4 regions of the Paenibacillus sp. G2S3 genome follow, and region 3 is predicted to be linked to each of the others. Evidence: predicted binding sites of a transcription regulator. Region 3 holds the regulator's gene; each other region holds the start of a gene.

Region 1 (8,336 bases), 170 kb from region 3:
CAAAAGGGAGGTTTCGTTAATGAAAGAGACAGTATTATTTCTAACCCGTCACGGGCAGACCGAATGGAATTTGCAGAAAAGAATGCAAGGACATCAAAATTCAGCGTTAACAACCTTGGGCGAACAGCAAGCGGAATGGTTGAGAGAACGTTTGGAAGGTGAGAATTTAGGAGCCATTTATTCTAGTACTAGTCCAAGAGCATTGCATACTGCGCAGATTTTACGAGGAAATCGGAGTTTACCGATTCAACAGCAAGCTTCATTAATGGAAATTAACATGGGCATTTGGGAAGGAATGAACACAGATCAGATTGAACAAGAATATCCTTTACAGTTCACCCATTTTTTCACCAGACCTGATCTTTTTATTCCTCTAGCCCCAGGTGAGACCTATAGTCAGCTTGAACAAAGAGTAACGCCGATTATTGAGCGTATCATTAACGATAATGAAGGACATGAGGTACTTATTGTCACGCATCGGATGACCCTGAAAGTCATTATGGCTCATTTTCTCAATAAATCATTGCAGGAATTAGGGGAACTACCGGATATTCTCTCTACAGCATTGTGTAAAGTAACCCTAACTGACAACAATACAACTATCGATCTGTACGGCGATACTTCACATTATCAATGAATCCTTCTCAAAAATAAAAAAGGAAACTCCGATTTAAATGGGGTTCCCTTTTTAGACTTCAATTTTAAATTTCCACACTTTTGATTGTAAAGCTGCGGACCTTCATCCATTTTCCTGAAATAAATTCGTCAATTGTTTTCGTCTTCGGTCTAACACAAAAACGATGCTTGCTCCCTTTATCAAAACCAACCGCTTCAAAAATCAGGCCGTCACCTATTTGCTCCTTAAAGAACACTTGCTTAAGTCCCAATCTATTTAACATTTCTAGCTTTACACTTTCGATATATGTGCGTGAATACTCCTTAGACATATGTGTTCCTCCTAGTAGTGGTAGTAATATTATAAGTTCAATATTAAGAAAATCAACTGAAGATCACATAATCACAAAAAGAAAAAAGTCAACCCATAGTCTATGGATTGACTTCTACTGTATAAGTTGATTACGAAATTATTTAACTTCTGTTGTTCCAGTCACTTTTCCATCAATAACAGCAGATGCTTTCAGATCTTCGCTCGCAAAGTAGAGGTTACCATCAATAGTGGCGGTTTCAGGCAAAGTAAAACCTTTCGCTTCTACATAAACATCGCCTTTAATCGTTCCACCTTCAACTTTCAAATTCTCACTTTGTACTGTAAACTTTGGTACGGTTAGTGTATAAGTAGCAGTGATCTTGTGATCAGCGTCTTGCGAGTAAAGGGCAATCTTACGGTAAATGTCGCCATCTGCGGCTCCTTTATTACGGAATTCTCCAGCTACAACAACCTCATCAGGAATCGTTACATCATTTAGAATCGCAACAATCCAGTTTCCATCTTTGCTAACAGCCTTAGTAAATGCATCTGCTTGATTCACGATCGAGGCTGTAGTTACAGCATCTGTCTGCTCAGCAGCCGGAGCTGAAGTTGCCGCCGAATTGGTTGCTTTATCCTCATTTGCTCCACAACCTGCCAATACTGCTACCGAAACCCCAGCCACTAAAATCATTTTGAATAGTTTCATTTCGATTCCCCCTAATTTTGATTATAAATTAATTATATATTAAAATTCTTAATAATTAAGTGAAACATTTCACAAATTTGTGTCAGTATCTAAAGCGGTTTCACTATGCTCAGTATCTTCTTGTTATAAAGTCAATCGTTGACTCTTCTCAAGAGTTAATGATAATATTTGGAAATAAATATCTCAGTAAGGGAGAAGTTTACTGGTGAAAAAGACTACAATGAAGGACATCGCCCTACGAGCTAATGTCTCCGTTGCAACTGTAAGCTATGTTCTGAACCGCGTAGATAACCAAACCATTCCTGAAAAGACCCGCAATCAAATTTTACTCCTTGCGGAAGAGCTTCATTACATTCCTAATCTGGCAGCCCGTTCGCTTGCCAATAAAAAAACGGGATTAGTAGGCATACTTGTCCATAATTCTGCTTATATGCCACCTTGGAAGCTTTATGCCCAATTCACATTTATTCGTGCTTTGGAACAGCGTTTAACAGATGCCGGATATCATACGTTATTATACTCTCTTGGTACTGACCATCCTTCTCTGGATATCATCATCGAAAGAAAACTCGAAGCCGTCTTTCTGATCGATGTCCGCGAAGAATCCTTCTATTCGATTTCCAAGCATTTTGTAGAAGGTGTTCCCTTAATTTTGATTGACAGCTTGATTGAAGATAAGCTTTTTAAGCAAGTGCTGTACAACTATCGTTCAGCTCTACAAACAGTAATGCCGGAGGATCTTTCACAGGTATGTTTAATTATGGAGAGTTTCAATAACTCCCTCCTCACTAACTTTATCCAAGACAGTCTTCCTTTATCTGAGAATGCGATATTCAATGTTCACAATCTGGAAGAATTGAATACAATCTTATCGGAGGGGATCTACAAAGAAGCCATAGTTATTAATGAGTTTATCGGAAGTCATGTTGAAAAATCCGGGGTATTCTCACATCTTTCTGTTCTTTGTACCTGTAATTGCCCAGAAATGCTTGGTGAAGATATTCAGAAATTCGTATTCACAGGGAATAAAGCAGACACGGCTTTTGAACTGATGCAGGAGTTATTACATCGCCCTGACTACTCCGAGCAAGAGAATAATCGTTATTTTATTGATTAATTTTTTTTGGTATTCACTTAAGCGTTTAAGTTGAGAGGAGAGTTACCAATGACAATGCCAGATCCTGTTTTAGATAAACATGCATCCACTGCCGTTCAATCCTATCCAACCCTTTGGGGAAACCGGAGATTTATGCTACTACTCGGCTCCTATTCCATTTCTTTGTTTGGAAATACCTTTCACAGCATTGCTTTAAGTTTATGGGTACTTCAAACAACCGGAAGCGCTAAAATGATTGCCATTATTACGATCATCAATTTACTGCTCAGTTCTTTACTCGGATCGATAGGAGGCACACTCGCAGACAGAATCAACCGCAGAACCATTATGTTAATCACAGATTTGATAAGCTGCGGTCTAGCAGTTACGCTTGCTTTGGCCATTTCCATGTCTTCTACATCATTCATTATCGTGGCTATATTAACGGGACTTACGACAGTCTCAGCATTATTCCAATCTCCTGCGTATCAAGCTTCTATTACTACTGTTGTTGGCAAAGAACATGTGCAAAAAGCGGTCGGGATTCTGAACTTGTCGGAGAACATCTGTCGGACGATTGGGTATTCGGCTGGAGGTATTTTTGTAGCGAGTTTTGGAGCGACGGATGCCATATTATTTGATGGAGCTACATTTTTTGTTTCCTTTCTATTGGTTCTTGCTGTCCGCTCCCTTCCACTCCCAAACCGAGTGAAGACCGGACCTAAAGAAGAAAGAAAATTTACGCAGGATCTTGCGGATGGCGTTCGTTATATTTGGAGATACCCCTTCGCCCGAGCAATAATCATAATGCTCCCCACGCTCACTTTGTTCTTTATGCCTTCACTAATGCTAACGCAAGTTATGGCCGTCAACGTATGGAATTCTAGTCCCTTTCAGTTTGGACTCATGGAAGCTTGTATTCCACTAGGTTATATGATGGGTTCCAGCATGATCTTGTTTCTCGGCTCCCAATTAAAGAATCGCGGCTTCTTTATCATGACTGGACTGCTATGTCTGGGTCCCTTGTACCTCCTGTTATCGTTCGTCACTACCGCTGCGTTAGCCATTCCCATCATTCTTCTAATTGGCTTTATGTTCTCATTCTGTACATTGCTGATAAATACCATCCTCAGACTGGAAGTTTCGGAGGATATACAAGGTAGAGTCTTCGGTGTACTAGGCTCCATTATGAGTGTGGCACCCTCTGTTGGTCTTACAGCCGTTTCATTCCTATCCGATCACTTCAGTCCAGCCCCTGTCATGGGTTCCATCGGAGTCCTGCTATTATTGTTTGCTATATCAACCTTGACCAAGTTAAAGGTGATTCGTAATTATAAGTAATTTCAGATCATATCTTATGTGCGCTATCGCCCGATCTTACTAATTACGCGCCTATGATGAAGTTCAATCAGTAATTGAACAACTATAATGATCAATAAGAAGATTCCCACGACACCCGTCAAAAACGGATAAATTAGAGGGAAAAATAAACTTGGATAACTTTTAGTAATATCCGAATAGAAGCCCATACCCATAAGTGATGTACCAGAGAACTCGATAAGCTTCACACCTAGATGGTTATCACTTCTTTGAGCATAACTCAGCACCTTTTCTTGTATACTGCCATCATTTGCGATCGTGATTATTTTCCATTTTCTCTTTTCCATCGGTTGACTATCATCTGTAAGTCTTTGGATTATACTTATTTCTTTCTCACCGGTCTTTCGATCCTTAACAGTGAGAATATCTATCCATGAGAAATATCTGCTTCCTCTTTCCCGATTAGACAGCCATATTTCATCAGCGGTTGAGATTTTTTGACCATTTAATAAAAACTGAACTTTCACAATATCTCCAGGCGGGACATTCTCCTCTTCATCCCAAAGTGTTAATTCTGCAGTCCTGCCTGTATTTTCTTCCTCAATTTTAATATGCTTATCGTCAACCGTTAGTTCTTGAACGTTTAACGTGTTATATCCTTTTTCAGCATGGTTTATCTCATAACGCTGATTGATCTGATCTGAAATGATGTACTCGCGGATATAATTGAACAATGGGCTAAAAGAAATCGCTAACAAGAACAATGAAATCGTCGATAAAACAATTATTTTTTTCATATCGAATCCTTATGAGCAATCGTCAGCTTGAAATTTTGTCTTGAGCCACCTTCAGGCCCCTCCGGTACCCTATCCTCCAGAGGAACAAAACTAAACTTCTGGTAAAATCCTCTAGCAGGTTGACCCTCTGGATAATCCTCACCAAATGTAGTAACGAATATCTCTGCTGGAGTTTCGACACTTTGGAGAATATGGTTAAGTAGGGCAGTAGCGACTCCTTTATTTCTCTCTATGGCTGAAACAGATAACCATCCAATCTTGTAGTTAGGGGCATTGGATGAAGAGAATAACACAGCTCCAAGTAATCGTGAACCTGGCGAACCATTATTCTCTCGTACACAAAAAGCACTTTGTCGGCGGATATTTTTCTCTAAGGCAAGTGTGAAATTCGGATCATCTACCATCGGTCCAAAAAGGGACTCCACCTCTGCCGCCAGCTCTAGCCACCCTCTTATATCCTCCATAGTAGCGCTTACTACATTCATATATAAGTTCTCCTTTAATAGACTTGGTTACACCATTCGATACAATTAGGAATAAAATCAGCATAGTCATTTAATCCTCTAATGCTTTTGATTACTTCAAGGGTTCCAAGGTCTCGCTCCGCATCATCCGTACTCTCTAATCCAAGTGATCGTCTAATATTATAATCTAACCATTCTAGCTTCCCATGAAAACCATAGTTGAGCACATTGGACCAGTTTGCATAAATCTCGCCACCATGATCGCGGTATGCATTAATAAGCGTGCAGAAAGCATCTTTGCTCAGACTTCCCGATTCAAAACCTGACCAATAAAGGGCTACGTCAATCAGCTCTTGTGTTGGATGGATAGGTCCTGCTGCTTCCCAGTCAATAATAATGGGTATGTGATCCTCATCCCATAATACATTTTTTTGATCTAAGTCCCTATGGCTGATCACCATATGATTCAATAATTGTTCCGCTGAAGATGCTACAAGTTGTTCCCAATGATTTATTTGGTTCAGGTTATCGAATAGCAAGCTAGACCATCCCAAACCATCCTGTTTTGCTTTTAGAGCATACTCATTCCAACGAATAGTGGATGCTGTTACTGCTTCAAGATTTTCATTAGGATGATGATTAAGAAGTGTAGAGAAATCGATCTTATGAATTTTCGCAAGGATTTCCCCAATCCTTTTACAACACTCTAAATTAATTTCTCCTGGTGGCAAAGCCTTACCTTCGACCCAGGGAAACAATAAATAGAATTGACCCTCAACTTCATGCATAAAAAGATCATTGGATACGATGGCCGGTATTGCATTTATTCCATTTTGATAAGCCATATTCGCAACTTTTTCAGAAAGAGTATAGTTGTACATGGCTGTTTCCCGCTGCATGATTTGAGGATTTAGAGCTTTCACTGCATATAGCGCTTTGTCCGTTTGTAGACGGTATATTCTGTGCAGAAGACCTCCTGTTACCTGTTCAGGTTCATTTTTCAAATGACCTAACCCGTATTTCGCACATAGCGTTTCAAAATTTAAGTTATACTTCAGATTTCCCATGTTATGTATCCCTTTCCTATACAATCAGAATCCCAATTTTAATAACCAGGCCGATAACTTCTCTTCCCGCTCTTTTAAGTCACCATTGATACGATTAAATTTTCCAAGCCATTGCTCAGAGGCTATGCTGCCATCCAGCATATACAGGACACGTTCTGCCTGAGCAGCGACTTTCGCATCGTGCGTAGCTAGTAGAATCGTTGTACCCGCTTGATTAATATCTATTAATATCTCCATAATTTCAGTAGCAGCTTTAGAGTTTAGTGCACCTGTAGGCTCATCTCCAAAAAGAATATCAGGCTCATTGATGATTGACCTGCAGATCGCTGCTCTTTGCAATTGTCCACCCGACACTTGTGTAATATCACGTTCAGCGAGTGCGGAGATCCCCGTTTTTTTCATTAACTCAGTGGCTCTGTTATTGATGGTTCTACGACTAACGATTTTAGCCCGATAAGCGGATAAGATGATATTGTCCCGAATAGTCAGGTTTTTTAAAAGATGCATCTGCTGAAAAATAAATCCCATTTGATGTAGACGCAGTTCAGCTAATTGGCTATCAGAAAGACCACTGATCTGCTGCCCTTTAAAAACAACACTTCCTGCAGTCATCCGATCCATACCGCTGATCGTATAGAGCAATGTTGATTTCCCTGAGCCAGAAGGTCCCATTATAGCTACGAATTCTCCCTTTGTTACCTGTAGATGAACATCTTTTAATACCGTCTGCGGGGTTCCTTGCCCAGTTTCAAAAGTTTTAGTTAACCCCTTCGTCTCTAATATGAACATTCTACCACCTCCCCATCATTCTACAATCAGTTTAGATATATTGGATTTCTTCATCGATATCGTGCTTACTACAGTTGTGAGTGCCACAATCAGCATGAAAAAAAGAGGAAGAATTAGATAAGCTACCAACGGATTGACTACAAATTGTATTTTGGATGCCCCCATAAAAGATCCGAGTAAATGAACGAATTTTTGTCCGATAGTGTTAGCTGCTAAGGTACCGAGAATGATTCCGAGACCTGAAACCAGAAGTAGCCTTATCTGATATTGCTTTCGAATATCTTCTAACGTAAAACCAATGCTCCTCAAAATTGCGATTTGCGAGACGTCCTTCGCTAGCAGCATTTTTAGAAATAAAGCTGTAATCAATACTGAAATCGATATCGAAATGGCAATAGATAATCCAGTGACCAGCTTCAGTTGCCGAATCGTATTCCCGAGCGTCTGTGATAAATAGCTTTCTAGATGAGTAACTTTGGCTGGATAAAATAACTTTGCGTATTGATCCATTTTCTCCTGAACGGAAACATTCGGATTCACATCTAAAGCTACGATATACCAGAGAACGGACTTCGGATCATAAGGTAATCGGGCTTTTGCAGTTCGGCCTCCATTCGTTATATCTTGGTAGATCCCGCTAACCGTCAATTTTTTCGAAGCACCATCTACCTCCAAAAGAACGTTATCCCCTACCCTTTTGTTCCATTCCTTGGCATTCAGATCAGATAGGGCAATCTCATCCCCACTTTCAGGGGTTCCTCCGTTAACATAGGTGAGCGGAAAAATAGAGAAATCTCCTGTTTCAACATTGATGTTCTCCCATACGCCATCACTGCCTAGCACTTTAAATCGCGAAGTAATTAATGGCGAGAATTTAGCTATGTCGGCATCCTTATTTAGCTGTGTTATCAGTTCATTAAATCGCTCCTCTATTTGATCAGATGGCTGCAAATCTATTCTCATGTCACTCTGACCTACACCCATATAAGAAATAAAACGAGGGGACTGAAGGGTATTCAATAGATTCACTGGCACAAGAATGATAAATAAACAGATCACAAATACGAGGAATAATAATCCGAACATGGTGAAGCGCCCATAAACATCCTTTAAGCCAAGAAAAACATTCACATTTATATGCTTGCGCTTACTCAACGCGATTCTAC
Region 2 (8,336 bases), 260 kb from region 3:
AGTGCCTTAGGTACGATGGAGAACGTGTTGGAGATACCATCTTGTGCATCGGAGTAAGGCAGTTTGGCTACAGAGTTCAGCGAAGCCAGAGCACCTTTCTTATCACGTCCGTGCATTGGGTTAGCACCTGGTGCAAAAGGTTCGCCTTTCTTACGTCCGTCAGGTGTAGTACCTGTTTTCTTACCGTATACTACATTCGAAGTAATGGTCAATACCGATTGAGTCGGTACAGCATCACGATAAGTTTTGTTTTTACGGATCATTGTCATGAAGGTTTCAACCAATTCTACTGCGATGCTGTCTACAGCATCGTCATTGTTACCGTAGCATGGGAATTCGCCTTCGGTTTCGAAGTCAATTGCAATACCTTGTTCGTTACGAATTGGTTTAACTTTCGCGTATTTAATAGCACTCAGGGAGTCAGCTGCAACGGACAGACCAGCGATACCGCAAGCCATAGTACGCAGAATATCACGGTCATGCAGTGCCATTTCAATACGTTCGTAAGAATATTTGTCATGCATATAGTGGATGATGTTCAAAGTGTTAACGTAAGTCTTAGCCAACCACTCCATCATCGGTTTGAAGCGTTTCATTACTTCGTCATAATCCAGATATTCAGAAGTGATCGCTGGGAATTCCGGTCCAACTTGTGCTCCGGATTTCTCGTCTTTACCGCCATTAATAGCATACAGCAAAGCTTTTGCCAGGTTAGCACGAGCACCGAAGAACTGCATTTGTTTACCGATGCGCATTGGAGATACACAGCATGCAATCGCATAATCATCACCCCAGTATGGACGCATTAAATCATCATTCTCATACTGAATTGCACTAGTTTCAATGGAAACCTTAGCACAATATTTTTTGAAGCCTTCAGGCAATCTTTCGGACCACAGAACAGTTAAGTTTGGTTCCGGAGCTGGACCCAAGTTGTACAGGGTGTTCAGGAAACGGAAACTGTTCTTGGTAACTCGAGTGGTTCCGTCTTCAGCCATACCACCAATGGATTCAGTTACCCAAGTAGGGTCACCGGAGAATAGATCGTTATAGTCAGGTGTACGCAAGAATTTCACGATACGCAGTTTCATTACGAAATGGTCGACAATTTCTTGTACTTGTTCTTCAGTCAAAGTACCTTCTTCAATATCTCGTTCTGCATAAATGTCTAGGAAGGAGGATACACGTCCCAGGGACATCGCCGCACCATTCTGCTCTTTAACCGCTGCCAGATATCCAAAGTATACCCATTGCGTAGCTTCCTTGAAGTTCGTCGCTGGTTTGGAAATATCCATACCGTGAGCAGCCGCCATTTCCTTCAATTCGCCAAGTGCACGAATTTGCTCGGACAGCTCTTCACGCAAACGAATTACTTCTTCAGTCATGGAATCCACTTCAAGCTCAGTTAGTTGTTGTTTTTTGTCTTTAATCAAGAAATCAATACCGTACAGAGCAATGCGGCGGTAGTCGCCGATAATGCGTCCGCGGCCGTAAGCATCAGGAAGACCTGTGATAACGCCGGATTTACGCACTGCTCTCATGTCTGGTGTATATGCATCAAATACGCCTTGGTTATGCGTTTTGCGAATGTTCGTGAACATATCAACGATGTTTTGTGGAAGCTCGAAGCCATAAGCCTTCGTAGCATCGACCATCATCTTGATTCCGCCGAATGGCTGGATAGAACGTCTGAAAGGAGCGTCAGTCTGCACGCCTACAATTTGTTCCTTGTCCTTGTCAATGTAGCCTGGAGCATGTGAAGTGATTGTGGAGACAGTATCTAGGGAAACATCCCATACGCCGCCTCTTTCTCTTTCTTCCTTGCTCAGTTGGGAAATAATCTTCCACAGTTCAGTTGTGTTACTAGTAGGTCCTACGAGGAACTGCTCATTACCTTCATAAGGCTTAATGTTACTAGCGATAAAGTTGTTAACGTCAACTTTCTTAGACCATTTACCTTTTACAAAATTACGCCATCCCGACTTAACCTCTTGTACATCTTTTTCAATCACCGACATGCTAAATCCCTCCATCTATATTTATTATATTTGTAGAGATCGCGGGCTTGAAGGTTGATCCCGTGTCTCGTGATCCCCAAAAGATGTGGTTGTTCCAAATTTCACAATCAACATTTCATATGTGGGACCGTTGTTTATATAAACATTCTAGTTTATTTTCTATAAAAACACTGTGACAAATATCACCTTTCGAGTGATATTTGTCACCTTTATCTAAGTCCACAACTATCCTATTCTCTATTTAACCATTTGTTAATTATCAAATCTTCCGTAGAATGCATTACGGTATACATCAGCAAGCTCAGATACCAGTGGCAGCTTAGGATTGGCAGTTGTACACTGATCTTCAAACGCACGGTCAGCCAAGTAATCTACACGCGATTCGAAGTCCTTAGCATCAAAGCCCAGTTGTTGGAACGATTCTTCGATACCCAATTTTTTATTCATATCGCGAATCGCATTGATCAGGCTAGTTACACCTTCTTCAGTTGTGCGAGCTGGCAATCCCAGAATACGGGCAATTTCAGCGTAACGCTCATCAGCTACGAAGTGCGAATATTTAGGGAATGAAGCGAACTTCGTAGGTTTTTTAGCATTATAGCGGATAACGTGTGGCATAAGGATCGCGTTAGTACGACCATGAGCGGTGTGGTATTGTCCGCCCCATTTATGCGCCAAACTGTGGTTAATACCCAAGAACGCATTCGCGAAAGCCATACCAGCCAATGTCGATGCATTGTGCATTTTCTCACGGGCAAGCTTGTCACCTTGAAGTGCGGATCTTTCTAGATATTGGAACACCAGTTGAATCGCTTTGATAGCCAGACCATCTGTGTAGTCACTCGCCATAACAGATACATAAGCTTCGATAGCATGTGTCAATACGTCCATCCCTGTATCAGCAACCGCCGTTTTTGGCAAGCTGTAGACGAACTCAGGATCGATGATGGCTACGTCTGGAGTTAATTCGTAGTCAGCCAAAGGATATTTAGTGTGCTGTTCCGTTGTTTTATCGGTAATAACTGCGAAAGATGTTACTTCCGAACCAGTACCCGAAGTAGTTGGAATTGCAACGAATTTCGCTTTATTTCCCAGTTTAGGGAATTTATAAACCCGTTTACGGATATCCATGAATTTTTGCTTCAGACCGTTAAAGTCAGCATCTGGATGTTCATAGAATAACCACATTCCTTTTGCAGCATCCATTGGGGAACCGCCGCCAAGTGCGATGATGCAGTCCGGTTGGAATCTGTTCATCATTGCAGTACCTTTTTCAACTGTAGTTGTCGATGGATCTGGTTCAACTTCTGAGAACACTTCGATAGCTACAGGAGTTTGGCGTTGACGCAGGTAATGTTCAACTCTTTCAACATATCCAAGCTTAACCATCATTGGGTCAGTGATAATTGCAACACGTGTAATATCAGGCATTTTGGTCAGGTACTGAGTAGCGCCTTTTTCGAAATAAATCTTGTCAGGTACTTTAAACCATTGCATATTCACGGTACGACGATTCACCCTTTTCACGTTGATCAAATTGATTGCTGTAACGTTTTGCGATACGGAGTTGCGACCATAAGATCCACAGCCCAGTGTCAGTGAAGGGATATTAGTGTTATAGATATCGCCGATAGCGCCATGTGTCGAAGGCGAATTGACGAGAATACGTCCTGTTTGCAGACGGTTAGAGAACTTCATGATCACTTCTTCGTTGTTGGAGTGGATAGCCGAGCTATGACCCATACCGCCAAATTCAACGATTTCAGCTGCGCGTTCGATACCTTGATCAGCATTCTTAACTTTATAGCAAGCAAGAACCGGACTCAATTTTTCCGCAGATAATGGGTATTTAGTGCCTACGCCTTCGAGTTCTGCTACCAGAATCTTTGTGCCAGCAGGAACTTGAATGCCACACATTTCAGCAATCTTCACTGCCGATTGGCCAACGATTGCTGGGTTAACCGCACATTTATCAACGTTCATTGCACCGCTAGTCAGCTTACCAGCTTCTTCTTTATTAACAAAGTAGCAGCCATTAGCAATCATTTTCTTCTTCACTTGGTCGAAGATTGGTTCTTCAATAATAATCGCTTGCTCGGAAGCACAGATCATACCATTATCGAATGTTTTAGAAAGAATGATGTCCGTTACCGCTTGATCGATATCAGCACTCTTTTCAATGAAGGCTGGTACGTTACCAGGGCCTACACCAAGAGCAGGTTTACCACAGCTATAAGCTGCTTTTACCATTGCAGATCCGCCAGTTGCCAGGATAAGAGCAACGTCTGGGTTGTTCATCAAAGCGTTTGTCTTGTCCATTGTTGGCATTTCAATCCATTGGATACAGTTCTCAGGTGCGCCAGCTTTCACGGCTGCATCATGAAGAATTTTAGCTGCTGCAGCACTACACTCTTGCGCAGATGGGTGGAAACCGAATATAATAGGGTTCCGTGTCTTAATCGAAATCAACGCTTTAAACATCGTGGTGGATGTTGGGTTGGTTACTGGAGTGATGCCCATAACGATTCCGACGGGTTCAGCAATTTTTTGAAAGTTCTCATATGGATTATCTTCAATAACGCCTACTGTTTTATCATATTTAATTCCGTGCCAGATATATTCTGTCGAGAAGATGTTCTTCGTAATTTTGTCTTCGTATACGCCGCGTCCTGTTTCTTCGACGGCCAATTTTGCGAGGTACATATGTTTGTCGAGTCCAGCCAACGCCATTGCATGAACGATTGTGTTAACTTGCTCTTGGTCTAGCGCCATGAACGCCTCATGCGCTTTTTTCGCTTTATCCACTAAATTCTGTATATACTCTTCAGCGGTAACTTGTTTAACTTGGGCGGCGACTTCATTCTTAACTGCCATCTCCCTCGTCCTCCTGTCAATTTTTAGTTGTTTTTCTCTACACATTTATCTTATCACATGATTTCTACCTTGTATAGTGAAATCTTTCACAAAGTATAAAGTTTTTTTGATTTGTTTTCAAAGCGCTTTCATTCGATCATATTATAGTCTTTTTACCATATTATGTGCTATAAAACCCTTAAAATCTTAGAATTATACTTTGATAAGCAAAATATTAAGCCCATTTTGTCCCATACTTCTAAATACACCCTCAAAAAAACATCCCCTACAGCAAAAAAAATTCGATTCTTCTACGCCATAATAATTTCCAGTTTATTATCACTATTTCTAATCATTTATAAATTTATAAATCATCACAACAAAAAAATCGACCCAAAGGGACCGATTTTTTCACTTGCCTATTCCGCTTTAATCGTATCAAAGAATTTCTCTTGAACTGTTTTAGCTGCTGCTTCAAGCTGGCTCTTAGAATCCGTTCCTTTTTTGGAGAACAGCTCTTGAATGACATTAGACATGGTTGCGTAGTAGTCCTGTGTATTGTATTGAGCTTCAGGCTTACCATCCAAAAGTCCCATAATATCAGGGCTGTATTGGTATACGTTTGTATACTTGTCATAAACAGCTTTAGTCTTCTTACCGAACTCAGAATCTGCTGAGTAGTAATCTAAGAGCGGCGGGATAAAGTATTTGCCATCAGCTGTACGTTGTTGAAGAACTGCATCCAATGCTTCCAAACCTTTATCAGAGAAGTAATCAAATGTGATATAACGGAATGCCATTTCTTGCTCGTCAGGTGTTGCATTAGGATTAATTACGAGGTAATCGCCACCAAGTACCCCAGTATGCTTGCCGCCTTTTTCCATAGCAGGCATTGGATATGTGAGCACATCCTCAGGTTTCAGTCCACCTTGATTCAGCGCTTGCTCGATTACGCCATCGGATCCAGCCATTACCATTGCTGTACGACTTTGTTGGAATGCGCCTACAGCATCGCCCCAGCCCAGAGCCCAGTCCTGAGGAATCGCGTTAGCTTCCCATCTAAGTTTCTTGTAGAAATCCAGCGCTTTAATACCAGCATCGGAATTAAATGTAGCTACAACTTTACCGCCTTCAACCTTTTGGATTTCGCCGCCAGCTTCGAACAGGAAGTTGGTCCAGTTCCAGCCTGCTTCGTTACCCTTACCCATTGGAGCAATACCGGAAATACCTTTTTTAACATCAGCTACGCCTTTAGCCGTATTCAGCATATCATCCCAAGTCCAATCCATTGGTGGGACCGCAACGCCTTTTTCATCCAGCATTTTTTTGTTGATCATCGTAGTTGTTACATAACCTTTTTGAGTTACGCCGAAAACTTTACCATCAATGATAAATTGATTTTGCAGTACTGGGTTAATTTGATCCTTAAATTCATATTTATTCCAAAGATCCGTAATGTCCGCAACCCAGCCCTTTTCCACCAGGAATTTAGCTTCTGTAGCGTAGGTGTTAAAGAAGGTTGGTGCTTCATTCGCAGCCATTTTGATTCCGATTTCACTTACATTGTATTGCCAGTCGTCTTTAACGATTTCAACGTTTGGATATTCAGCTTGAAAACGCTTAATCTTGTCATCTTCTTGTGCTCTCACTTCAGTCAAGTCAGGTGTTGGGTAGTGAATCTTGATCGTCACTTTTCTTTGAGTAATGTCATCCACCGGCGCATCCGTAGCGGTTGCTGTATTATCCGTTACCGCATTTGTTGGCGCAGTGGATGCTTCCCCGCCTTTGTTTCCCGCTGTGTTTCCGTTATTGTTGCCGCTGCAAGCAGATAGCAATGATCCGGCTACAAGTACGCTTAGTAGAACGCTAGAGTACTTACGCATTGAAACTCCCCTTTTCAATTCATAATTATCTTACATATTGATCATAAATTAGAAACCGTTTACAAACGAGGTGCATTTATATTCCTTTCATGTGCATGTTTACGATCCATGGTTAAATTCGTCGATAATTGCTTACCCTTTCACTGCTGATAAAGCAACCCCACGCATAATGAATTTCTGGAAAATCAAGAAGACAATAATTGGAGGCAACGATACTATAAACAGGATTGCAAATTTAATATTAGTATTGAGTGCCTTCACATTAATAACGTATTTATAAATCGCTGTCGCAAGCGTATATTTCTCTTCACTATGCATAACTAGAGATGGCCAGAACCAGTCATTCCATGCGGTAGAAAAGATAAAGATCGCTAGTGTAGCAAAAATCGGAATCGATAGTGGCACGGCAATGGAGAAAAAGCTTCTCGGCTCAGAGGCCCCATCAATGCGTGCGGCTTCAAAGATTTCTGGATGAATCCCGTCAAAAAAGTTCTTTAACAATAAAAAGTAAAAGGTGTTCGCACCCGCTGGCAGCCAGAAAGCCGCATACTGATTCAGCAATCCGAGCTCCTTCAAATTGACAAAGTTCGGAATCATGTAGCTGGTAGCCGGAATAAACAATGTCATTAGAAAGAAGAAGTAAATCGCTCTTTTGTACGGAACATTCATACGGGAAATACTAAAAGCCGACATTCCCAATACGACTAGAGTCACAACCATATTCCCTAAAAAGATATAAATAGTGTTTCTAAGGAACATCGGCAGATCAATGTAATTCATAGCATCCTTAAGATTGCTGAAGTGCCATTCCTGAGGAAAAAAATGCGGTGGGAATGAATTCACCTCTTGATTCGACTTCAACCCGTTGAATAACGTCATACAAATCGGGTACAGCATGCTAAAAACCATAATCAAAATGACAATGCACATCAAGCCATAAATGATCTTATTACTTGTTTTTTTCAAGTCGTGTTCTGAAAGAATTCCTCTATCTGCGCTCTTCATCTTAATAGTCCTCCTTGTTAAGCTTGAACTGTAAAATGCCCAAACCACCTAGGACAATGAACATTAACATACCAAGCGCAGTAGCTGTTCCATAATCAAGTCTTGTAAATGCATATTTTACGATTAACAATGCGTAGGTAAGTGTAGTATTATTTGGTCCACCATCAAGCAGCGCCATCTGTGACTGATACCCTTGTGAAGTACCTATAATTTGTAGGATTAGCATCAAAAAGATTAAATTACGCAGTGAAGGCAATGTGATGTACTTTATACGTGCCCATATACCTGCTCCATCAATCTCGGCGGCTTCATACCAATCTCGTGGAATGCTGAGTACTGCAGCCAAGTATATTAGCATCCCTGATCCGAACTGCTGCCACGTCTCCATAAACACAAGGGAAATCATCGACCACCTTGTATCTGTCAAGAAGGCAACCTGGTCCACACCCATCGAGGTTAATAACGCATTGATCGGACCTACCGGATCATAAAGCCATCTCCACAGTCCATATAGAACCACACCAGGCATTACGAAAGGAAGGTAAGCCGCTACACGTACAAAGCCCCCAAACTTTCT
Region 3 (8,336 bases):
TAACAGCACGGTTACGAGCATCCTTGAACAAATCGCGGATCCGACCAGCCCCGACACCAACATACATTTCTACAAATTCACTACCTGATGCAGCTACGAATACGGAGTTTGTATAATGCGCTGCTGCTCTGGCCATAAGGGTCTTACCTGTTCCCGGAGGACCAGTGAGCAGAATCCCTTTCAAAGGACGAATCCCAAATTTACTAATCTCCTCGTGCCGGATCAAAAAATCGAGTGCCTCACGAAGCTCTTGCTTCGCATTATCTTGCCCACCAATTTCTTCAAAAGTGAGCTTTGAAGGCCCTTCCTTCTGGCGTTTCTTCCCCGCACCAGCGTTCACCGTAAGCCCGCCACGCAAATGAGCAATTATAAGTAATGCAGTAAGCATTCCAGCTGCTATAACAATCGGGAATATATTAATACCTAAAAAAGCCATGAAAATAAACAGCACAGGAATAAATCCGATTAAAATTTCTTTAAGGTACTTAGGCATTATTCCATACCCCCAAGGTCGCAGGTTTTCGCGGCAAAATAATAAATTTGCTTTCTTTACCATTACTCAAGCTTACATACACATTGGTATCGTCGATTTCAGTAGATGCTATCACATCTCTATATTCCGAATTTTGCTCTTTCAATCTATCAAGCTCTGTAGGTATAATCGTATATTTATGGCTCTCCATGGCTTCAGCTACAGAGAACATCGCTTTATCCCAATAATCATCCAATAGTTCACTTGAATTTTGCTCCACATCCAGTTTAAGCTTACGTCCCTCAATCACTGATTTTCCTTCTTTGGATACATATGATACTAGATCACGTAAATTCGTGCCCGGCTGCAAATCAAGTTTCAAAGTGACCTCTTCGCGGTTAATACTAATATGTGAAGTATTTACTCCCTCAAATCCAGATACAATCTTTTGGAGTGGTTCCTGTAAAGCAAACTGACGATATAAAAAGAATCCTCCAAATAATAGCATAGCCGACAGTAGAGACGTTATTAGTACAGGTACAAGACGTAATTTCAAGAAACGTCCTCCTCTCAAAGATGAAAAAATGTAAACAGAATGATCCAAAGTCATAGCTGTCAAAAGCTCATCAGAACCTAACGTTCTACTAATACTGTTCTAATTACAAACAGTAGTATATCACATGTGTATATACGAAATTTTAAAAAAGTGTGAAGATATTTAAAATTTTATTTTTTAAATATTTCCAATTTATTAAACATCTTGATTTATTTCGACAAAAAAAGGGCTGTTACTCTTAATTAACAGGCCTTTTTTCACATGTATCCTTAAATATAATATATAAAAACCACTCTTATAGTATATCACATTTCGTATACTAATAGTATATCAAATTAGTATTTCATTTGAACGAAAACAAGCGAACCATAAATGGTCCGCTTGTTTCTCCTGTAGTGCTTTTGTTTAATTTAGCGGCTAGGTAAACTGTATCCTTCACCCATTCGAGCCCCATCTGAGAACCGATAAAATTGATAATAGTACCGACCGCTTTGTTTATAAAAAAGCTGCCAAGCATACTCTCCGTTATATACTCCTGGCAACAACCGCTCAATGCTGATGTCCGGAAGATCGGCTTTTATAAGGCTACGCATTTTCGCTTCAGAAGTCCCTTTACTTAGTTCCTCAGCAAATACTGAATCGGTGTCTTCAGCAATCTTCCCGTCTACAGTAAAACGTACCCAAACCATCAACTCGGTCCCAGCTTCATTCTTCCCTGTTAAGACCCAGTACACCGCATTTTCATCCCACACGGATTTTTGCGCTTTAGTTACCTCTGTTAGACCAGCACTCGTTTTGGCGACATCCTTAGCGATATCTCGCTCGTTCCATTGATCTTTCATAATATAAGCATAGAACTGGATAAGTCCGAACAGAAGGAGCAGAATCAGAACTGACCCCAGGAGGATCCATTTTTTCCTTTTCTTCAAGGTGCAGCTCCCTTTCTAGTAATATATCTTTTTTGATTATATAACACACCTGTGTGTTTATCCAAAGTTTCATATCCAATTCAATGATCTAATTATCAGAAACACAAAAGGCTGTAACTTTGCAATCGCAGAAAGTCACAGCCTTTCAGTTATTCGTTATGATCTTAGACTATCGTTTAAGCAGTCCATCAAATGATTCTTGCGCCTTACGACGGATTGCTTCCTCATCTAGCGTTACACATTCTCCATGTTTTACAACCTGTTTACCATTCACCCATACATGCTCAACGTCCTTGGCGCTGGCAGAGTATACAGCATGAGACAACAGATCTGTGTGTGGTAGCAAATGCGGCTGGTCTATATCAATCGCGATAAAGTCCGCTTTCATGCCAACAGCGAGTCTACCCACATCATTTAAAAAGATAGACTTTGCGCCATACTCTGTAGCTATACGCAGCGCTTCCGGAGCTGGAACAGCCGTCGGATCACCACTTACACCTTTATGGATGAGAGCTGCAAGACGCATCTCTTCAAACATATCCAGGTTATTATTGCTTGCCGCACCATCTGTACCCAGTGACACCTTCACACCAGCCTTTAGAAGATCCGTAACCCGCGCCACTCCACTAGCCAGCTTCAGATTACTTCCTGGGTTATGAGACACGCCTACATCATGACGAGCCAGTATCTCGATCTCTTCATCATTCAAATGAACGCCATGTGCAACAATAGACGGACGTGTGAACATTCCAAGCTTCTCTAAATGCGCTACAGGCCGAAGTCCGTAATCCACCACATTCTGCTCCACTTCGCGTTTGGTCTCGGACATATGGGTATGCATCGGTAAATCCAAATCATGTGCCGCTTGTACAAACTTAACAAAGAAGTCCGGTGGGCAAGTATATGGGGCGTGTGGCGAGATCATCGTCGTAATTCTACCATCAGCCTTACCATGCCAATTTCGTGCAAAAGAAATCGCTTCCGCAAGCTTGTGATTTTGTACTTCCTCTGGGCATAAGCCAATTACGCCTCTCATCAGTACGGAACGGATGCCTGATAATTCGACTACCTCTGCTACTCGGTCCATATGATCATACATATCCAAGAAGGTTGTAGTACCACCTTTTAGCATTTCCAGAACCGACAAGGAGGTTCCCCAGTATACATCTTCTCCAGTGAATTTCGCTTCCATCGGCCACATCTTCTCTTGAAGCCACACCTGAAGGGCTAAATCATCTCCATAACCACGAAGTAATGACATTGCGGCGTGGCCATGTGTGTTTACCAGACCTGGCATAAACAGCAGACGACTGCCATCAACAACTTGCACACCATCTTCCATTAGAGGCTCTTCTTTTCCTATGTAAGTGATCAAATCATCTTCAATAGTCATATATCCACTTAGAACCGGCTCATCCGTTCCCGGAGTAAGAAAACGCCCGCCCTTGATAATCGTTTTATTGCTCTTCATTTCCGCTTTCTTCCTTTCCGTCTTTCAAGTAATAAGCAAGGCTTTGCAAATCCGTTGTAAAATCGGCAGCATGAACCCGGATATTCGGTGGTGTTTTAAGAATCACTGGCGCAAAATTCAAAATTGCCTCAATGCCAGATTCAATAAGAATATCTGCTACATTCTGCGCTTCTGAATCAGGCACTGTAATAATCCCAATTCGAATACCTTGCTCACGAACCGTCTGACCTAGCTCCTCCATTGGTTGAACGGTAAGAGAGTTGATTTTACGCCCAACCTTAGGCGCATAAGAGTCAAATATTGCGGTAATCTTCATAGTATCTTTCAGATAAGCATTGTAATTAGATAATGCATGTCCAAGGTTACCGGCACCAACTAAAGCTACATTCAGTTGTTGATCCAGCTTCAGAATATGACGAATTTTCTCAATAAGGTAAGTTACGTCATACCCAATACCTTTTCTACCAAAGTCTCCAAAATAAGCTAAATCTTTACGGATTTGAGCAGGATTCAGATCAAGTTTTTGCCCTAGTTCTTGTGAGGAAACGGTTAATATTTCACGTTTCTGGAGATCATTCAAGAAACGCAAGTACACAGGAAGTCTGCGAACAACGGCTTCTGATATTTTATCCGATTTCATAATTTACCTCCTAATTTAAGTAATATTCTGTTCATATCCTATCGAAATTTCTGCACCTCGTCTCAATGAAGAGCGGTATTCTTATACCGCCCTTCATTGTAGAGTGATTAATTATAGGGAAGACGCCCTTTTCAAGAAACGCCTCCGTCCTCCAACCACTCCGCTATACGAGGAACCATTTGATCTGTAAGCATATGCTCCATTTTCGGGCCAGGCAACGAATACAGGAAATACTTCCCATAGTGGGATTCGATCACCCTTGTGTCATACACAATAACAATACCCCGATCCTGCGCTGTCCGCACCAGTCTTCCAAATCCTTGCTTAAAGCGTATAACCGCCTGAGGAACAGACAACTTCATGAACGGATTCTTCTTCTGGGCTTGTAATAACTCAGACTTCGCTTCCGCTAGGGGGTGATTCGGCGGTTGAAATGGAAGCCTCACGATGGCCAAGCATGTTAATGCTTCACCTGGAATATCTACACCCTCCCAAAAGCTGCTTGTTCCTAACAGTACAGAGGCTGCACTGTCCTGAAAACGGCGGATCAGCTTGCTGCGGCTACCACCTTCCACGCCTTGCCCTAGCACCGTGATCTCTTGTGAGGCTAGAGCCTCTTTGAGAGGATCATAAACCTGGCGTAGCATCTTGTAAGAAGTAAACAGGACAAGCATCCGCCCACGTGTTGTAATAGCTGCTTCTGCTAGCGACTGTACGAGTGTATCGACAAATCGAGCATCTCCCACACTACCCTTCACACTAGGGAAATCCCGCGGAATAACCAGCAGTGCCTGTTCCCGATACTTAAATGGAGAAGGGAGTAATGATGTCATCAATCGCCCTTCTTCGGCAGCCTCATTTAATCCAAGATTATCGATCATAAACTGGAACGATTTATCGACAGAGAGTGTCGCCGAGGTTAGCACGATACTTTTCTTCTTGTCGAAAAACAGCTCCTTAAGCTGAGTACTAACATCAACAGGAACGGCATACAACTGTAGCGATTTACTGCGATAATTTCCATTCGCCTCCAGCCAATATACTACATTCTCGTCGTTTAATCCCATAAAAAACCGAACTTGCTCACGTATAGAAGCTAAATCCTTAAATAAGCCGCTAATATCGGTAACTAGACTATCTGAGGAAGATTGACCTTCTTGGTCACGCATCTCATTAAGCATTTTATCACCCTTACGGATAATTTCGCTTAATGTCAGATTCATAGTATTCTCTAAAGCAACCAATTCATCCCAATCATTCGGTTTACGGGTAGGAAGTAACCGCATGACTAACTGTCCAGCTTCTCCCGCCGCTGCATCGCTACGTTCCGGCAAGAGGCTGAATAGTTTATCACTAAGTAGATCCCAGGTTTCTTTTACGGTAAGCAGATCCGGATAGATTCTATCGATCACTCCACTCCATTCAGAAGCTTCCTCACTGCCTGATGACTGAAGCATTTGGCGAAGCGTAGGAAGTTGGCCATTTCGACTATCCTTATAAAGACGCGAAAGTGTATGTGCAACCGTGAAATGCTTCATATGCATGCCTAAATGCTTGCCAGCCACATCCTCCAGATGGTGGGCCTCGTCAATAACAAGATGTTCATAAGCCGGAAGTAGCTGGTGCCCAGCCTTAACATCTGCGAACAGCTTAGAGTGGTTCGTAATGACCACATCAGCAATACCAGCTTCATGTTTTGCCCGGTGGTAATAACACTTACGGAACCAAGGACACGAACGGCCCAGACAAGAATCGGTATCGCTTGCCACCGTCTCCCAGAAATCTCCGCCACGACCACTTAGATTGAGCTCTTCGTCATCTCCTGATTCACTTTGTGTCAACCAAACGATCATCTGAGCCGCAGTAAGCGCATCTTCCCTCGGACTTATAAAGTCTTTTTTATTAATTTTATGTTCAAACTTACGAAGACACAAATAATGCCCTCTGCCCTTAAAAATTGCAGCTTTAAATGGAAAAGGAACTACCTGCGTTAACAAAGGAATATCACGCTCACGCAATTGATCTTGCAGATTAATAGTATGAGTGCTGACCATGACTTTTTCATTCGAGCGTACGCTTTGGTATATGGCAGGCAGCAAATAACCAAGCGATTTGCCGGTTCCTGTCCCTGCTTCGATCAATAGATGTTTGTCTTCGGCAAGTGCCGTCATCACCTCATTGATCATAATATCCTGAGCTTCTCGGCTCTCATATTGTGGCAAAGTATCTTTAAGCCTTTTAGTTACTTCATCCATATAATCTGTAAAAGATAAATTCTGCAGCGGATTCTCAGCATGCTCGTCCCTAGGTGGAGCTAATTCATTCCAGTCTCCTACAGCAAGCGCTAGTTGGCGATAGAAGGTCAGATCACCTTCGGGCTGAAGCGTCTCCGCTTCCCGTTCACGCAGCAGACCATCAAAATACCAACCCAGATCACTATCCTCTTCCGTAAACAGCTCACAGAGTCTCTGGATCGTCAGCAGAGGCAAATCGTAGAGCTCCTCCAGACATTTCAGTAATACAAGAGCAGTTGCGAGTGCATCACTGTCTGCCTGATGCGGACGATCATGCGTCACGCCAAAATGTGCACTGACTGACCCTAGTTGATAGGATGTGAGGGAAGGAAAGCAGATTTTCAGAAAATCAATCGTATCTAAAATCCGCCCTTGAAATGGTAAATACCCACATCGGTCTAAAGCATTTTGCAAAAAATGGAAGTCAAATGCGACATTATGCCCTACAAGCACAACATCATCCAAGAGTGGAACAAGCTCCATCATCATCTCATCCAGCTCAGGTGCATCCTTCACATCATCGTCGGTAATTCCCGTCAGACCAGTTATAAAAGGAGGTATCGGCGTTCCGGGCTTGACATAGGAACCATATACCCGGGAGATGGACCGGTCTTCTTCTATAATTGCAAGGCCAACCTGGATAATTTCACCCACGGATTGGGTTCCCGTTGTTTCAAAATCAAGCACGGCAAATTTCATTATAATTCTATTCCCTTTCAATTGAGACTCTTAATCAGCATAACAGAAGTTGCGAAAAAAGGCGATGCACACCACAGGTTCAGGGGATGCATCGCTTGAATGTAAATGCAGAATAATAAACCGTAAACGTAATAATTTACAATAATGAAACAAGCTGATTTCCGAAATGAAGCTTACCTCCTCGGCGGCGGCAAACCTCCAAATTAACGGTTGGTTCAGGAAGTGCCGGGTCAAGCTGCAAAGAAAGGCCAAACAGCTCCTGCGCTTCATTGAAACGTTCTTGAGAGGCCCGGATGCAACCTAAAGCGTTATAAACCATTGCCTTCAGCTTGGTTTCCCGTATCAAACCGAGCATATGGTTCAGATGACTCCAAGCAGCTTCCCCATCCCCTTCCTGCAGGTAAGAGATGGCTAAATATAATCGAGCAGCCAAGCTATCCGGATATTGCAAGATAACTTCCTTAAACTGCTCAATACATTTCCCATACATCAGCAGCTTATAATACCCCTGACCTCTAACAAAAGTATCCATGCACAGCTCGGGTGCTTCCTGCTCGGGTGCTTCCTGCTCTGGCACTTCCTCTTCGACCACAGTCGTAAAATCTACACTTTCACGAAAGTGGCTTAGCTTCTCTGCAAAGGCCAGCCATTCATCCATCACTTTATCGCTAAGTCGATGCAGCATATTATAATTGCATAAAAGCTCATTCCGGCGGGCACCCTCCGCTGTAGGGTAATCTGTAACGATCTCCTGAAGCACCTTGTTCATTTCAGCAAACAAATGTTGAAACATGGGCTATCCCCCCTTACTGAAGATGAAATCAGTTCAGCTTGCCTGACTTCATTTTCTGCGAGAACGGGGTCTTTCATCCCTGCCATTCATTACATGGCGTAAGTCTAAAATTTAAGCGATTGTAGCATGCAGTTCATGATCAGCCAGCTTCACGGGTCTGTTATTCTCATCCACAAATACCACCGTTGGCTTATGCGACTCGAGTTCTTCCGAAGACAACATCGCATATGAAATGATAATTACTGTATCACCCGGGTGAACAAGTCGTGCAGCTGCACCATTCAGACAGATCACACCACTGCCGCGAGGCCCAGGAATGACATAAGTTTCTAGACGTGAACCATTATTGTTATCCACGATCTGTACTTTTTCATTCTCAAGAATATCTGCCGCTTCCATTAAATTCTCATCAATGGTAATACTCCCCACATAATTCAAATTCGCTTCTGTCACCGTCGCGCGGTGAATTTTGGATTTCATCA
Region 4 (8,336 bases), 1.1 Mb from region 3:
TGCAGATCGAGAAGGCCGGCACTGCGAAGCTGCCCGAGTCCGTTGACGTGCTGGCAGTGAACGATACCAATCAAGGTCAGCTGCTCAAGCTTAAAGACGTGACAGTGACGAATATTATCACCGCCACTCCAAGCGGTTCCTTTGAATTTGACGCCATCGCCGATGGCGGGACAAGCAATCATATCCGGGTGGATACCCGGACGGGCATCACGAAAGACAGCTTCCCTTATGCGGAAGGACAGAAGCTCAATATTACGGGCGTAGCTGCGATCTTCAAAGACGTATACCAACTCAAGCCTAGAAGTCTCGGAGACTTCAGCATTGTGGAAGAAGAGGTGGCTCCGGTAACGACGGCGACGCTGTCGGCGAATCCGAACGCTGCGGGCTGGTTGAACCAGCCCGTCGAAGTGACCCTGAAGGCCAACTCAGATACAGCTAAGGTTTATTACTCGCTGAACGGCGGTACGGAAGCCGTATACAGCACTCCGTTGGCCGTAAGCAAAGACGGACGGCATACACTGACTTACCATGCGGTTTCTGGCAAGGGCAAAGCGGAAGAAACCAAGACACTGAGCCTTAATATCGACACGATTTCACCGACAGCTGAGCTTACGGAGTCCGGTCATGCGGTCGGCGATGTGGAGGAGGAAGCCCAGCTTAAGTTTGTATTGACTGCCGATGATAACCTGTCTGGCGTGTCCTCCAAACAGCTTCTGCTGGATGGAAAACCCATTGCCGAAGGACAGACCTTGAACGCTGCGGAGCTGGGTGCCGGGTCCCATACAGTAAACTACATCGTGATCGACGCCGCGGGAAACACTGCAGAAAAGAGCTACACGTTCCAGATTACAGGTGGAGTCACTATCGCAACTGACAAACCTGGACAGCCAGTGTTGTCCTCAAACAGCGGCTACGGTTATGGACTCAGTGATGGCAACTTTACCGTCACTATGAACCTCTGGTGGGGCAATAACGCTACCAGCTATAAGCTTTATGAGAATGGCACGCTGATCGATTCCAAGTCTCTGAAGGATGTATCTCCGTCCGCCCAGACGGCAAGTACAACGCTTAACGGCAAGCCGAACGGCACCTATGTATACACAGTGGAGCTAACTAACAAATACGGCACAACCAAGAGCCAGCCGCTCACGGTGATGATCCGCGATGCCGCACCGGGCAAGCCGGTCCTGGCCCATGACAACTGGGACGGAGACGGCTCTTATAAAGTAACGATGAATCTATGGTGGGGCACTAATGCCACAGAGTATCGCCTTTATGAGAACGGGCAGCTGATTGACACGCAAGCGCTAAACGCCAACACGCCTTCGGCGCAGAGCGCTGCGACTGAGGTCAGCGGCCGCGCTTCCGGCGTATATGAATATCGGGCGGAGCTGGTCAATAAAGCTGGAGAGACCGTAAGTGATACCATCAAGGTAACCGTTAGCAATTAATAAGATGAACATTCAAAACTTGAACGAAGTATTTCAAGGGCTGCATATGTAAAAATATATGTAGAATCATACGTTTAAAACAACCTAGGGTTCATGCCTTAGGTTGTTTTAGTTTTGATTTCAATTCATTTAGAGAATATGGCTTGTTCATATTCCGTTCATATTGTCGTCACGAAGAGTACATCTTGCTAGATTACACTTTGAATATGTCGTCAAGGCGGCACTTCAGATACAGGGACAAGGAAGGGAAGAGATGAACGTGGCAAATATGGTGGAAATAAAAACAACTGGGACAAAGAGCCACAAGAAACGGAACCTATGGTTAAAAATAATCGGAGGTATTATAGGGGCGCTCGTGCTGTTCATTGGCATCGTTTTTATCGTTGATACAATCAGCGACGGAGTCGAGAAAAAGAAAATCGAATCGTATGGCCAGTATGTCAAAGTGGATGGAAAAAAAATGAATGTACTCATTCAAGGCAGCGGAGAACAAACCGTTGTACTCCTTCCGGGACAAGGAACCCCGTCGCCTGCACTTGATTTCAAATTGCTGATCGATGAAATTTCCCCCAATTATAAAGTCGTGGTAGTCGAGCCTTTCGGTTATGGTTTAAGCGATAAAACAGAGAAGGAAAGAACGACGGAGAATATAGTAAGTGAGGTTCACGAAGCTTTGCAGCAACTGGGTGTTGACAGTTACATTCTAATGGGACATTCCATCGCGGGACTTTACGGAGCGACCTATGTGAACACTTATCCGGATGAAGTTCTTGCTTTTGTCGGCATCGATAGCAGCGTTCCCAATCAACCCGGAATGGATGTCAAATTACCTTTGAAATCCATGCAGTTTCTTCAAAAATCAGGTCTGATGAGATTGTTCCAAAAAGTGAGCGGAGATCCGTATAAATCGCTTGCATTCGATGAGCATACTAAAGAGCAGATGCGTTTGATTTCGAATCAAGTCGCGAACAATCCAACGTTGATGAATGAATTGAGCCACCTCGGTTCCAATTTCAAAAATGGACAACAAGTCACAATGCCAAATGACTTGCCGTTGCTTCTTTTCGTTCAATCGAATAATGAGCACAATAAACAGTGGATTCCACTACATGAGGAGCAAGTCAAACAATCCGCACAGGGCAAAATGATCCCGATGGAAGGTTCTCATTACCTGCATCATACAAAATACAAAGAAATCGCCGAGGAATTCAAAGCTTTCATGAAGCAAATCCAATAGTATGGTTTGATAATTAAACTGCGGTGCCGAAATCGGCTCCGTGGTTTCTTTGTTTTTCCATTTAAAAATACGTTTTTAAACCTTATTCCTGGGACATTGGAGTATGGTATACTTCGAGACAAATCTTGGTCATTTCGTCAATGGATTTTGCAAAGTCGGATTGTATCCATTTGAGGAGAACATTATAGAGGGCCCCCGCTTTAAAGTATATTCGATACACATTCTCTTCGCTTTTGTCGTGAGCAGTAGAGAGCATCATTTCATTCAAGCAATCCAAAATCACATGATCAAACTTTGCGCTTTGAAGTGCTTTGTAGATGTTACGCTGTTGAAAAATAACTTCAAAAAGTACTTTGATAAATTTTTGAGGTTCTTTGGCTTTGCCTGTTAATTCATTGGTGTAAGGCAAGAGTTTTTGATTAATTTCGAAAATAAGCGAATCGACCAAATCCACCAGGATCTCTTGCTTGGAGGAATAATTGTTGTAATAGGCCGTTCGAGAGACCCCTGCGCGCTTCACAATATCGGTGATGGTAATTTTGTTAAAAGGCTGTTCCTGGATCAAGAAGACTAATGCCGTGCAGATGGCTTCTCTTGTCAAACGGTTGGTTTCTTTATTGGATTGATGCTGAGAGGTATTTGGACTGTATAATTCATGATTTGAGATGACATTTCCCCTCCGTTTGTACATTCTGGTTTTCATTTCATTGTTTTTCATGAGTCTTTTCAATATGCTAAAACCATAAGGCATTACAAATGTAATGTCAAAAATTTTAGTTAGATAAAATGGGAGGGCGTCATGTTAGAAAACTTATATAGACGATTGTCAGCGGTGCTGCTTTTGATCCTAGCACTCTGTGCTACATTATTTATTGGCAAAGAAACGGTAATCTCGATTGTGACCATTATCATTTTGTTAGTGGAATTAGGCATCTCCATTTTACTTTTTAAAAAGCGAGAGAAGTTACAAGTGGTATTTATTAGTGCGATTGTGGCAGAAGGGTTATTCATACTAACAAGAGAATTTTGGCTGCTTGCCCTTTCTATCTTGCTGCTGATCGTAGCGGGCATATGGAGAGGACTTTTTGAGCAAAAGGGACACAGAAGGGTCACTCCGTTTCTAGTGGTTCGTAAAGTGTTATTCAGCATTACAGCTCTTATCGTCACTATACTTTGGGGTATTGGAATCTATACAAAACCTATTACAACTCCTGTGGCATTAGCAGCTGATGCCGCCGTGACAATCGATGAACGTAAATTGGATTCTGCAGCAGTGATGCTGAAGGATATTGAAGTGATGAATTCTTTTGGAAGCCGGACAACCGGCTCTGAGGGTCACAATCAATTTATCGCATGGCTGGAGCAGCAGGTAACGGATATGGGGCTGCAAGTATCTCGTGATCGCTATACTTTTGACCGATGGGAAGAAAAGAGCAGCTCTTTAATGATTGATCAGCAGCCAATTCATGTCTCTTCAGCTTTTCCCTATTCTGGGGAAACTGACGAAAAAGGTGTAACAGGGGAACTGGTGTATACGAAGCGTGGTGAATATGAACAGGCTAGCGGAAAAATTGCTGTCATTGAAATTGAAAATTTTAAAAATTTCCCAAGTGGAATCGTAATGAACATGCGGGATTCATCTCCAAAGGAAAGCCAAATCGCCCCAAATGAAGGCGATCTAGTCCTCACTACAGCTTTAAAAGAAGCTAAATTGGAGCAAGCGAAGGAAATGGGTGTGAAAGCTGTTGTTGTTGTCTGGAAAGGGGTATCCGACGATAAGATTGAAAAGCAGTATGTGCCTTTTACTACCGATTATGCTGGAATCCCTGCGATCTGGGTCAATGAAACGGAAGGGAAAAAGGTGATAAGTGCAGCCAAGGAGCACAAAGAAGGTACGGTTATTTTAGAAGCGGAAATACAAAAAAATGCCCCAACAGAATCCTTTTATGTAAAAATTGACGGTAAAAATAAAGATGAAGCGATTATCGTAAATACTCATACGGATGGGATAAATGTGGTGGAGGAGAATGGTGCTGTGGGCATGCTGTCCATGATTCGTTACTTGCAGCAGGAGCAGCCGGAACGTACGATGATTTTCGCTTTTGTAACAGGGCATTTTAGATTACCTGATTTCAAAGGATCTTCTCAGGCGACTTCTACTTGGATGGAGGGGCATCGAGAGCTCTGGGATGGCGAGAACGGCCATATAAAAGCTGTAGCTGGAATTACGGTTGAGCATTTAGGCAGCATGGAGTGGAAGGACGATGATACGGGTCACTATGGTCCAACTGGACAAATAAGTACAGAATATACCTATGCGGGTAATGAAATGATGGCAGCCATTTGGCTGAAGGCTATTGAAAAGACAGACGGCACACGTGCTGTATTATTGCGAGGACATAACAAGTTTGAGTTTGGAGAGAGTCAGCCCTTATTTGAAGCAGGGATACCAGTAATTGGCTTCATTCCAATGCCCGACTATCTGCTCGTGGATAGTGACAACAGAGAGATAGATAAATTTGATGCAAAGCTCATGCATACGCAAATTATATCGTTGCTGAAAGCGGTCAAGCTAGTGGATGCAACGGAGACAACTAAGCTTGGGAAGTCAGATGGATACTCTTTTTTCTATGGTCGTACTAAATGATAGTGGCAGTTCAAGATTTGTCATGAAGAAGATGACATTAGTTTTAATTCAAAACACTGATGATTTGAGTCAGTGTTTTTTTGTTGCAAAGGGAGTATATATTAGGGATTAAGATAAAAAAATATCGGTTTTAATTAACATCGAGATAGGAGGAGACTTCTGACATCACATATATGCTAATGAATCAATAGCTCCTTCGGGTGATTTTTGTGTTATTCACTGAGTTGTCAGAAAGATTTGACCCTTTCTTGAACGTTTAGGGATTAAGAGATGTCAGTGATTGAATTACTTGAAATTTAAGATAAGATAATTTTAATCATTGGGTCACGTTATTAATTTGACTGCTCAGTATCAGGTAAATAGGCTAGCCAACTTTTGCTTTGTGAAATTTTTCTCTTTTTACATAGCAAAGAACGAGGAACGTCATACTAAAACCAACAGGCAACGATGTCGCTGAGCCCCGCTAAACCTGATATTGAATGCAGCCCAAGAATTAGCCGTCCTAATCATAAGCATCAACTTATGACGAAAAATGAACAGAGTTTGAAGGGAGCAGTAAAGAATGGCAATTGATACGGTGCTATGGAGCAGGCTGGTGACAGGCTTGACTCTCGGGTTCCACGTTATTTTTGCGACGATTGGCGTCGGTATACCGCTAATGATCGCTATTGCAGAGTTCATCGGGATCCGCAAAAAGGATCCCCATTATACACTTATGGCGAAGAGATGGTCTCGAGGATTTGTCATTTCTGTAGCGGTTGGTGTCGTGACCGGCACAGCGATTTCACTACAATTGGCCCTGGTGTGGCCGAATTTTATGAAACTGGCTGGGAATGTTATTGCACTTCCGTTATTCATGGAAGTGTTCGCGTTCTTTTTTGAGGCCATCTTCCTGGGCATTTATTTGTATACGTGGGATCGGTTTAAAAATCCGTATATTCATTGGCTGTTGACGTTTCCGATTGTCGCCGGGGCAGGCATGTCTGCCGTTTTTATTACGACGGTGAACGGATTCATGAACCAGCCTGGAGGCTTTGTCATGGAAGCTGGTCAATTCACAGCGATTGACCCGGTGCAAGCGATGCTGAATACGGCGACGTTCTCCAAGGTGTTCCATGTATTAAGCTCGGCTTATTTGACAGGAGCTGCCTTGTTAGCCGGGATTGCAGCCTTTGCAATGCTGAGAAAAGGGGTGTCCGCATACCACAAAAAATCCTTGAATCTCATGATGGCGGTTGTTTTGTTGTTCGGCTTGCTGAACACATTAGCTGGTGATGTGTCCGCCAAGTTTTTGGCCGAGCATCAGCCAGAGAAGCTTGCAGCGGCAGAGTGGCATTTTGAGACAGGCAGCGGTGTGGATTTGGTTCTAATGGGATGGCTGAATGCAGAGCATGAAGTTATAGGGGCTCTTCATCTGCCGAAAGTGCTCAGCTTCCTGGCCTTTGGAGACTTTAATGCAGAGGTAACGGGGCTGGAGGAATTTCCCAAAGAAGAATGGCCACCGCTTCTTGTTCACTACCTGTTTGATTTAATGGCAGGAATCGGATTTGCTCTGCTCGCTATATCGGTCCTATATTTCCTATTTGTGTTCTGGAAAAAGCGCAATGCGCTTAATAAGTGGATGCTTCGCATCATCGCACTGATCGCACCGCTCGCTTTTCTAGCTGTAGAGCTAGGCTGGTTTTATGCAGAGGTTGGGCGACAGCCGTGGATTATTCGTGGATATATGCGTGTAGAGGAGGCTGCCACGACTTCACCGAATGTAAGAATTATATTCTTCGCCTTATTGCTCTTGTACATCGTACTCGGCAGTATGTGTGTAATCGTGCTAAGACGCTTGTTCAACAATAATCCGGCAGAAGTTGAGATGGAGAAATGGATGAAGGAACATCCTAATCAATCTACGGAAAAGGGGGGCACTGAATGATGAGTTACGAAATAATTGGCATCTCGGTGCTCTGGCTGTTCTTGTACGGCTATTTAATTATAGCTTCCATTGATTTCGGAGCGGGATTCTTCGCCTTTTATGCACGTTTGACGAAGCAGGATCATCTCATTAATCGTCTGATTTCTCGTTATTTATCACCCGTTTGGGAGATCACAAATGTATTTTTCATCTTTTTCTACATTGGCATCGTCGGATTTTTTCCGGACACAGCCTATTATTATGGCTCCGCGCTGCTTGTTCCGGGAAGTATTGCAGTTATTCTTCTTGCGATTCGCGGTTCGTTCTATGCTTTTGAAAATTATGGTTCCAAGAAAAACATAGTATATCTTTTTTTGTACGGAGCTACAGGTCTGCTTATTCCGGCTTCGTTGTCAGTGGCACTAACTTTGTCTGAAGGCGGCTTTATTGTGAAGCAGGCTGAGACGGTTTCTCTGGATTACTGGGCGCTGTTTACCAATCCGTTATCGTGGAGCATCGTTGGACTGGCAATCGTGTCCGTTTTGTTCATAAGCGGCTCATTTCTGACTTTTTACGCATCTCGTGCAGAGGATCATTCCGCGTTGAAGCTGATGCGGAACTATGCCCTGTTTTGGAGCACACCGACGATAATTCTCGCACTGACAGCATTTATCTATTTGGGTCAACACAATGAGCGGCATTTTCAAAATATGATGGATTTATGGTGGTTGCTGGCACTTTCCGTTGCTTTCTTCATGATCGCAATGTGGCTGTTATATAACGGACGCCGTTACGGATTAGCGTTCATATGCATCATGCTGCAATTTTTCTGTGCCTTTTTCGCTTATGGGATTGGGCAATACCCTTATATTCTTGATCCGTATATCACGATTCAGAGCAGTGCAACTTCACCAGCAATGGGCTTAGCGTTAGTTGTTGTGTTTATCGGCGGTCTGTGCCTGTTGATCCCATCCCTTATTCTGGTCTTCAAGCTCTTCCTGTTTGATGCGGATTATGTAAAAGGGAAAAAATAAAGCTAATTGATCCATTACGGCGTGTTTGAGGTTTCTCTACAAGCCTATATATAAAGGAGGT

Evidence for each region. Region 3 encodes Rex, which represses fermentation and respiration genes when NADH is low (regulators of the CRP and FNR family bind a similar motif). Its sites were predicted from a motif close to TTGTGAAATATTTCACAA; they were not measured.
Region 1: a site for Rex is predicted at 1,695-1,712, ahead of QNH28_RS19400 (polymer-forming cytoskeletal protein). Genes of this name have one in related genera too.
Region 2: a site for Rex is predicted at 2,108-2,125, ahead of pflB (formate C-acetyltransferase). Genes of this name have one in related genera too.
Region 4: a site for Rex is predicted at 5,716-5,733, ahead of QNH28_RS15360 (cytochrome ubiquinol oxidase subunit I). Genes of this name have one in related genera too.

The regions. Positions count from the first base shown of each region.
Region 1 covers NZ_CP126095.1:4,423,348-4,431,683, forward strand. The annotation lists gene QNH28_RS19390 (histidine phosphatase family protein) at 20-637, shown strand; gene QNH28_RS19395 (hypothetical protein) at 702-947, opposite strand; gene QNH28_RS19400 (polymer-forming cytoskeletal protein) at 1,086-1,637, opposite strand; gene QNH28_RS19405 (LacI family DNA-binding transcriptional regulator) at 1,843-2,754, shown strand; gene QNH28_RS19410 (MFS transporter) at 2,803-4,074, shown strand; gene QNH28_RS19415 (hypothetical protein) at 4,098-4,850, opposite strand; gene QNH28_RS19420 (GNAT family N-acetyltransferase) at 4,847-5,335, opposite strand; gene QNH28_RS19425 (phosphotransferase enzyme family protein) at 5,350-6,381, opposite strand; gene QNH28_RS19430 (ABC transporter ATP-binding protein) at 6,406-7,170, opposite strand; gene QNH28_RS19435 (ABC transporter permease) at 7,186-8,336, opposite strand, start outside.
Region 2 covers NZ_CP126095.1:4,851,478-4,859,813, forward strand. The annotation lists gene pflB (formate C-acetyltransferase) at 1-2,018, opposite strand, end outside; gene adhE (bifunctional acetaldehyde-CoA/alcohol dehydrogenase) at 2,271-4,892, opposite strand; gene QNH28_RS21410 (ABC transporter substrate-binding protein) at 5,291-6,754, opposite strand; gene QNH28_RS21415 (carbohydrate ABC transporter permease) at 6,887-7,759, opposite strand; gene QNH28_RS21420 (carbohydrate ABC transporter permease) at 7,761-8,336, opposite strand, start outside.
Region 3 covers NZ_CP126095.1:4,593,550-4,601,885, forward strand. The annotation lists gene QNH28_RS20140 (AAA family ATPase) at 1-493, opposite strand, end outside; gene QNH28_RS20145 (hypothetical protein) at 486-1,028, opposite strand; gene QNH28_RS20150 (cell wall elongation regulator TseB-like domain-containing protein) at 1,439-1,957, opposite strand; gene QNH28_RS20155 (amidohydrolase) at 2,127-3,428, opposite strand; gene QNH28_RS20160 (redox-sensing transcriptional repressor Rex) at 3,415-4,068, opposite strand; gene dinG (ATP-dependent DNA helicase DinG) at 4,200-7,061, opposite strand; gene QNH28_RS20170 (tetratricopeptide repeat protein) at 7,198-7,854, opposite strand; gene panD (aspartate 1-decarboxylase) at 7,966-8,336, opposite strand, start outside.
Region 4 covers NZ_CP126095.1:3,523,217-3,531,552, forward strand. The annotation lists gene QNH28_RS15340 (chitinase N-terminal domain-containing protein) at 1-1,451, shown strand, start outside; gene QNH28_RS15345 (alpha/beta fold hydrolase) at 1,705-2,688, shown strand; gene QNH28_RS15350 (TetR/AcrR family transcriptional regulator) at 2,771-3,406, opposite strand; gene QNH28_RS15355 (hypothetical protein) at 3,488-5,335, shown strand; gene QNH28_RS15360 (cytochrome ubiquinol oxidase subunit I) at 5,898-7,262, shown strand; gene QNH28_RS15365 (cytochrome d ubiquinol oxidase subunit II) at 7,259-8,275, shown strand.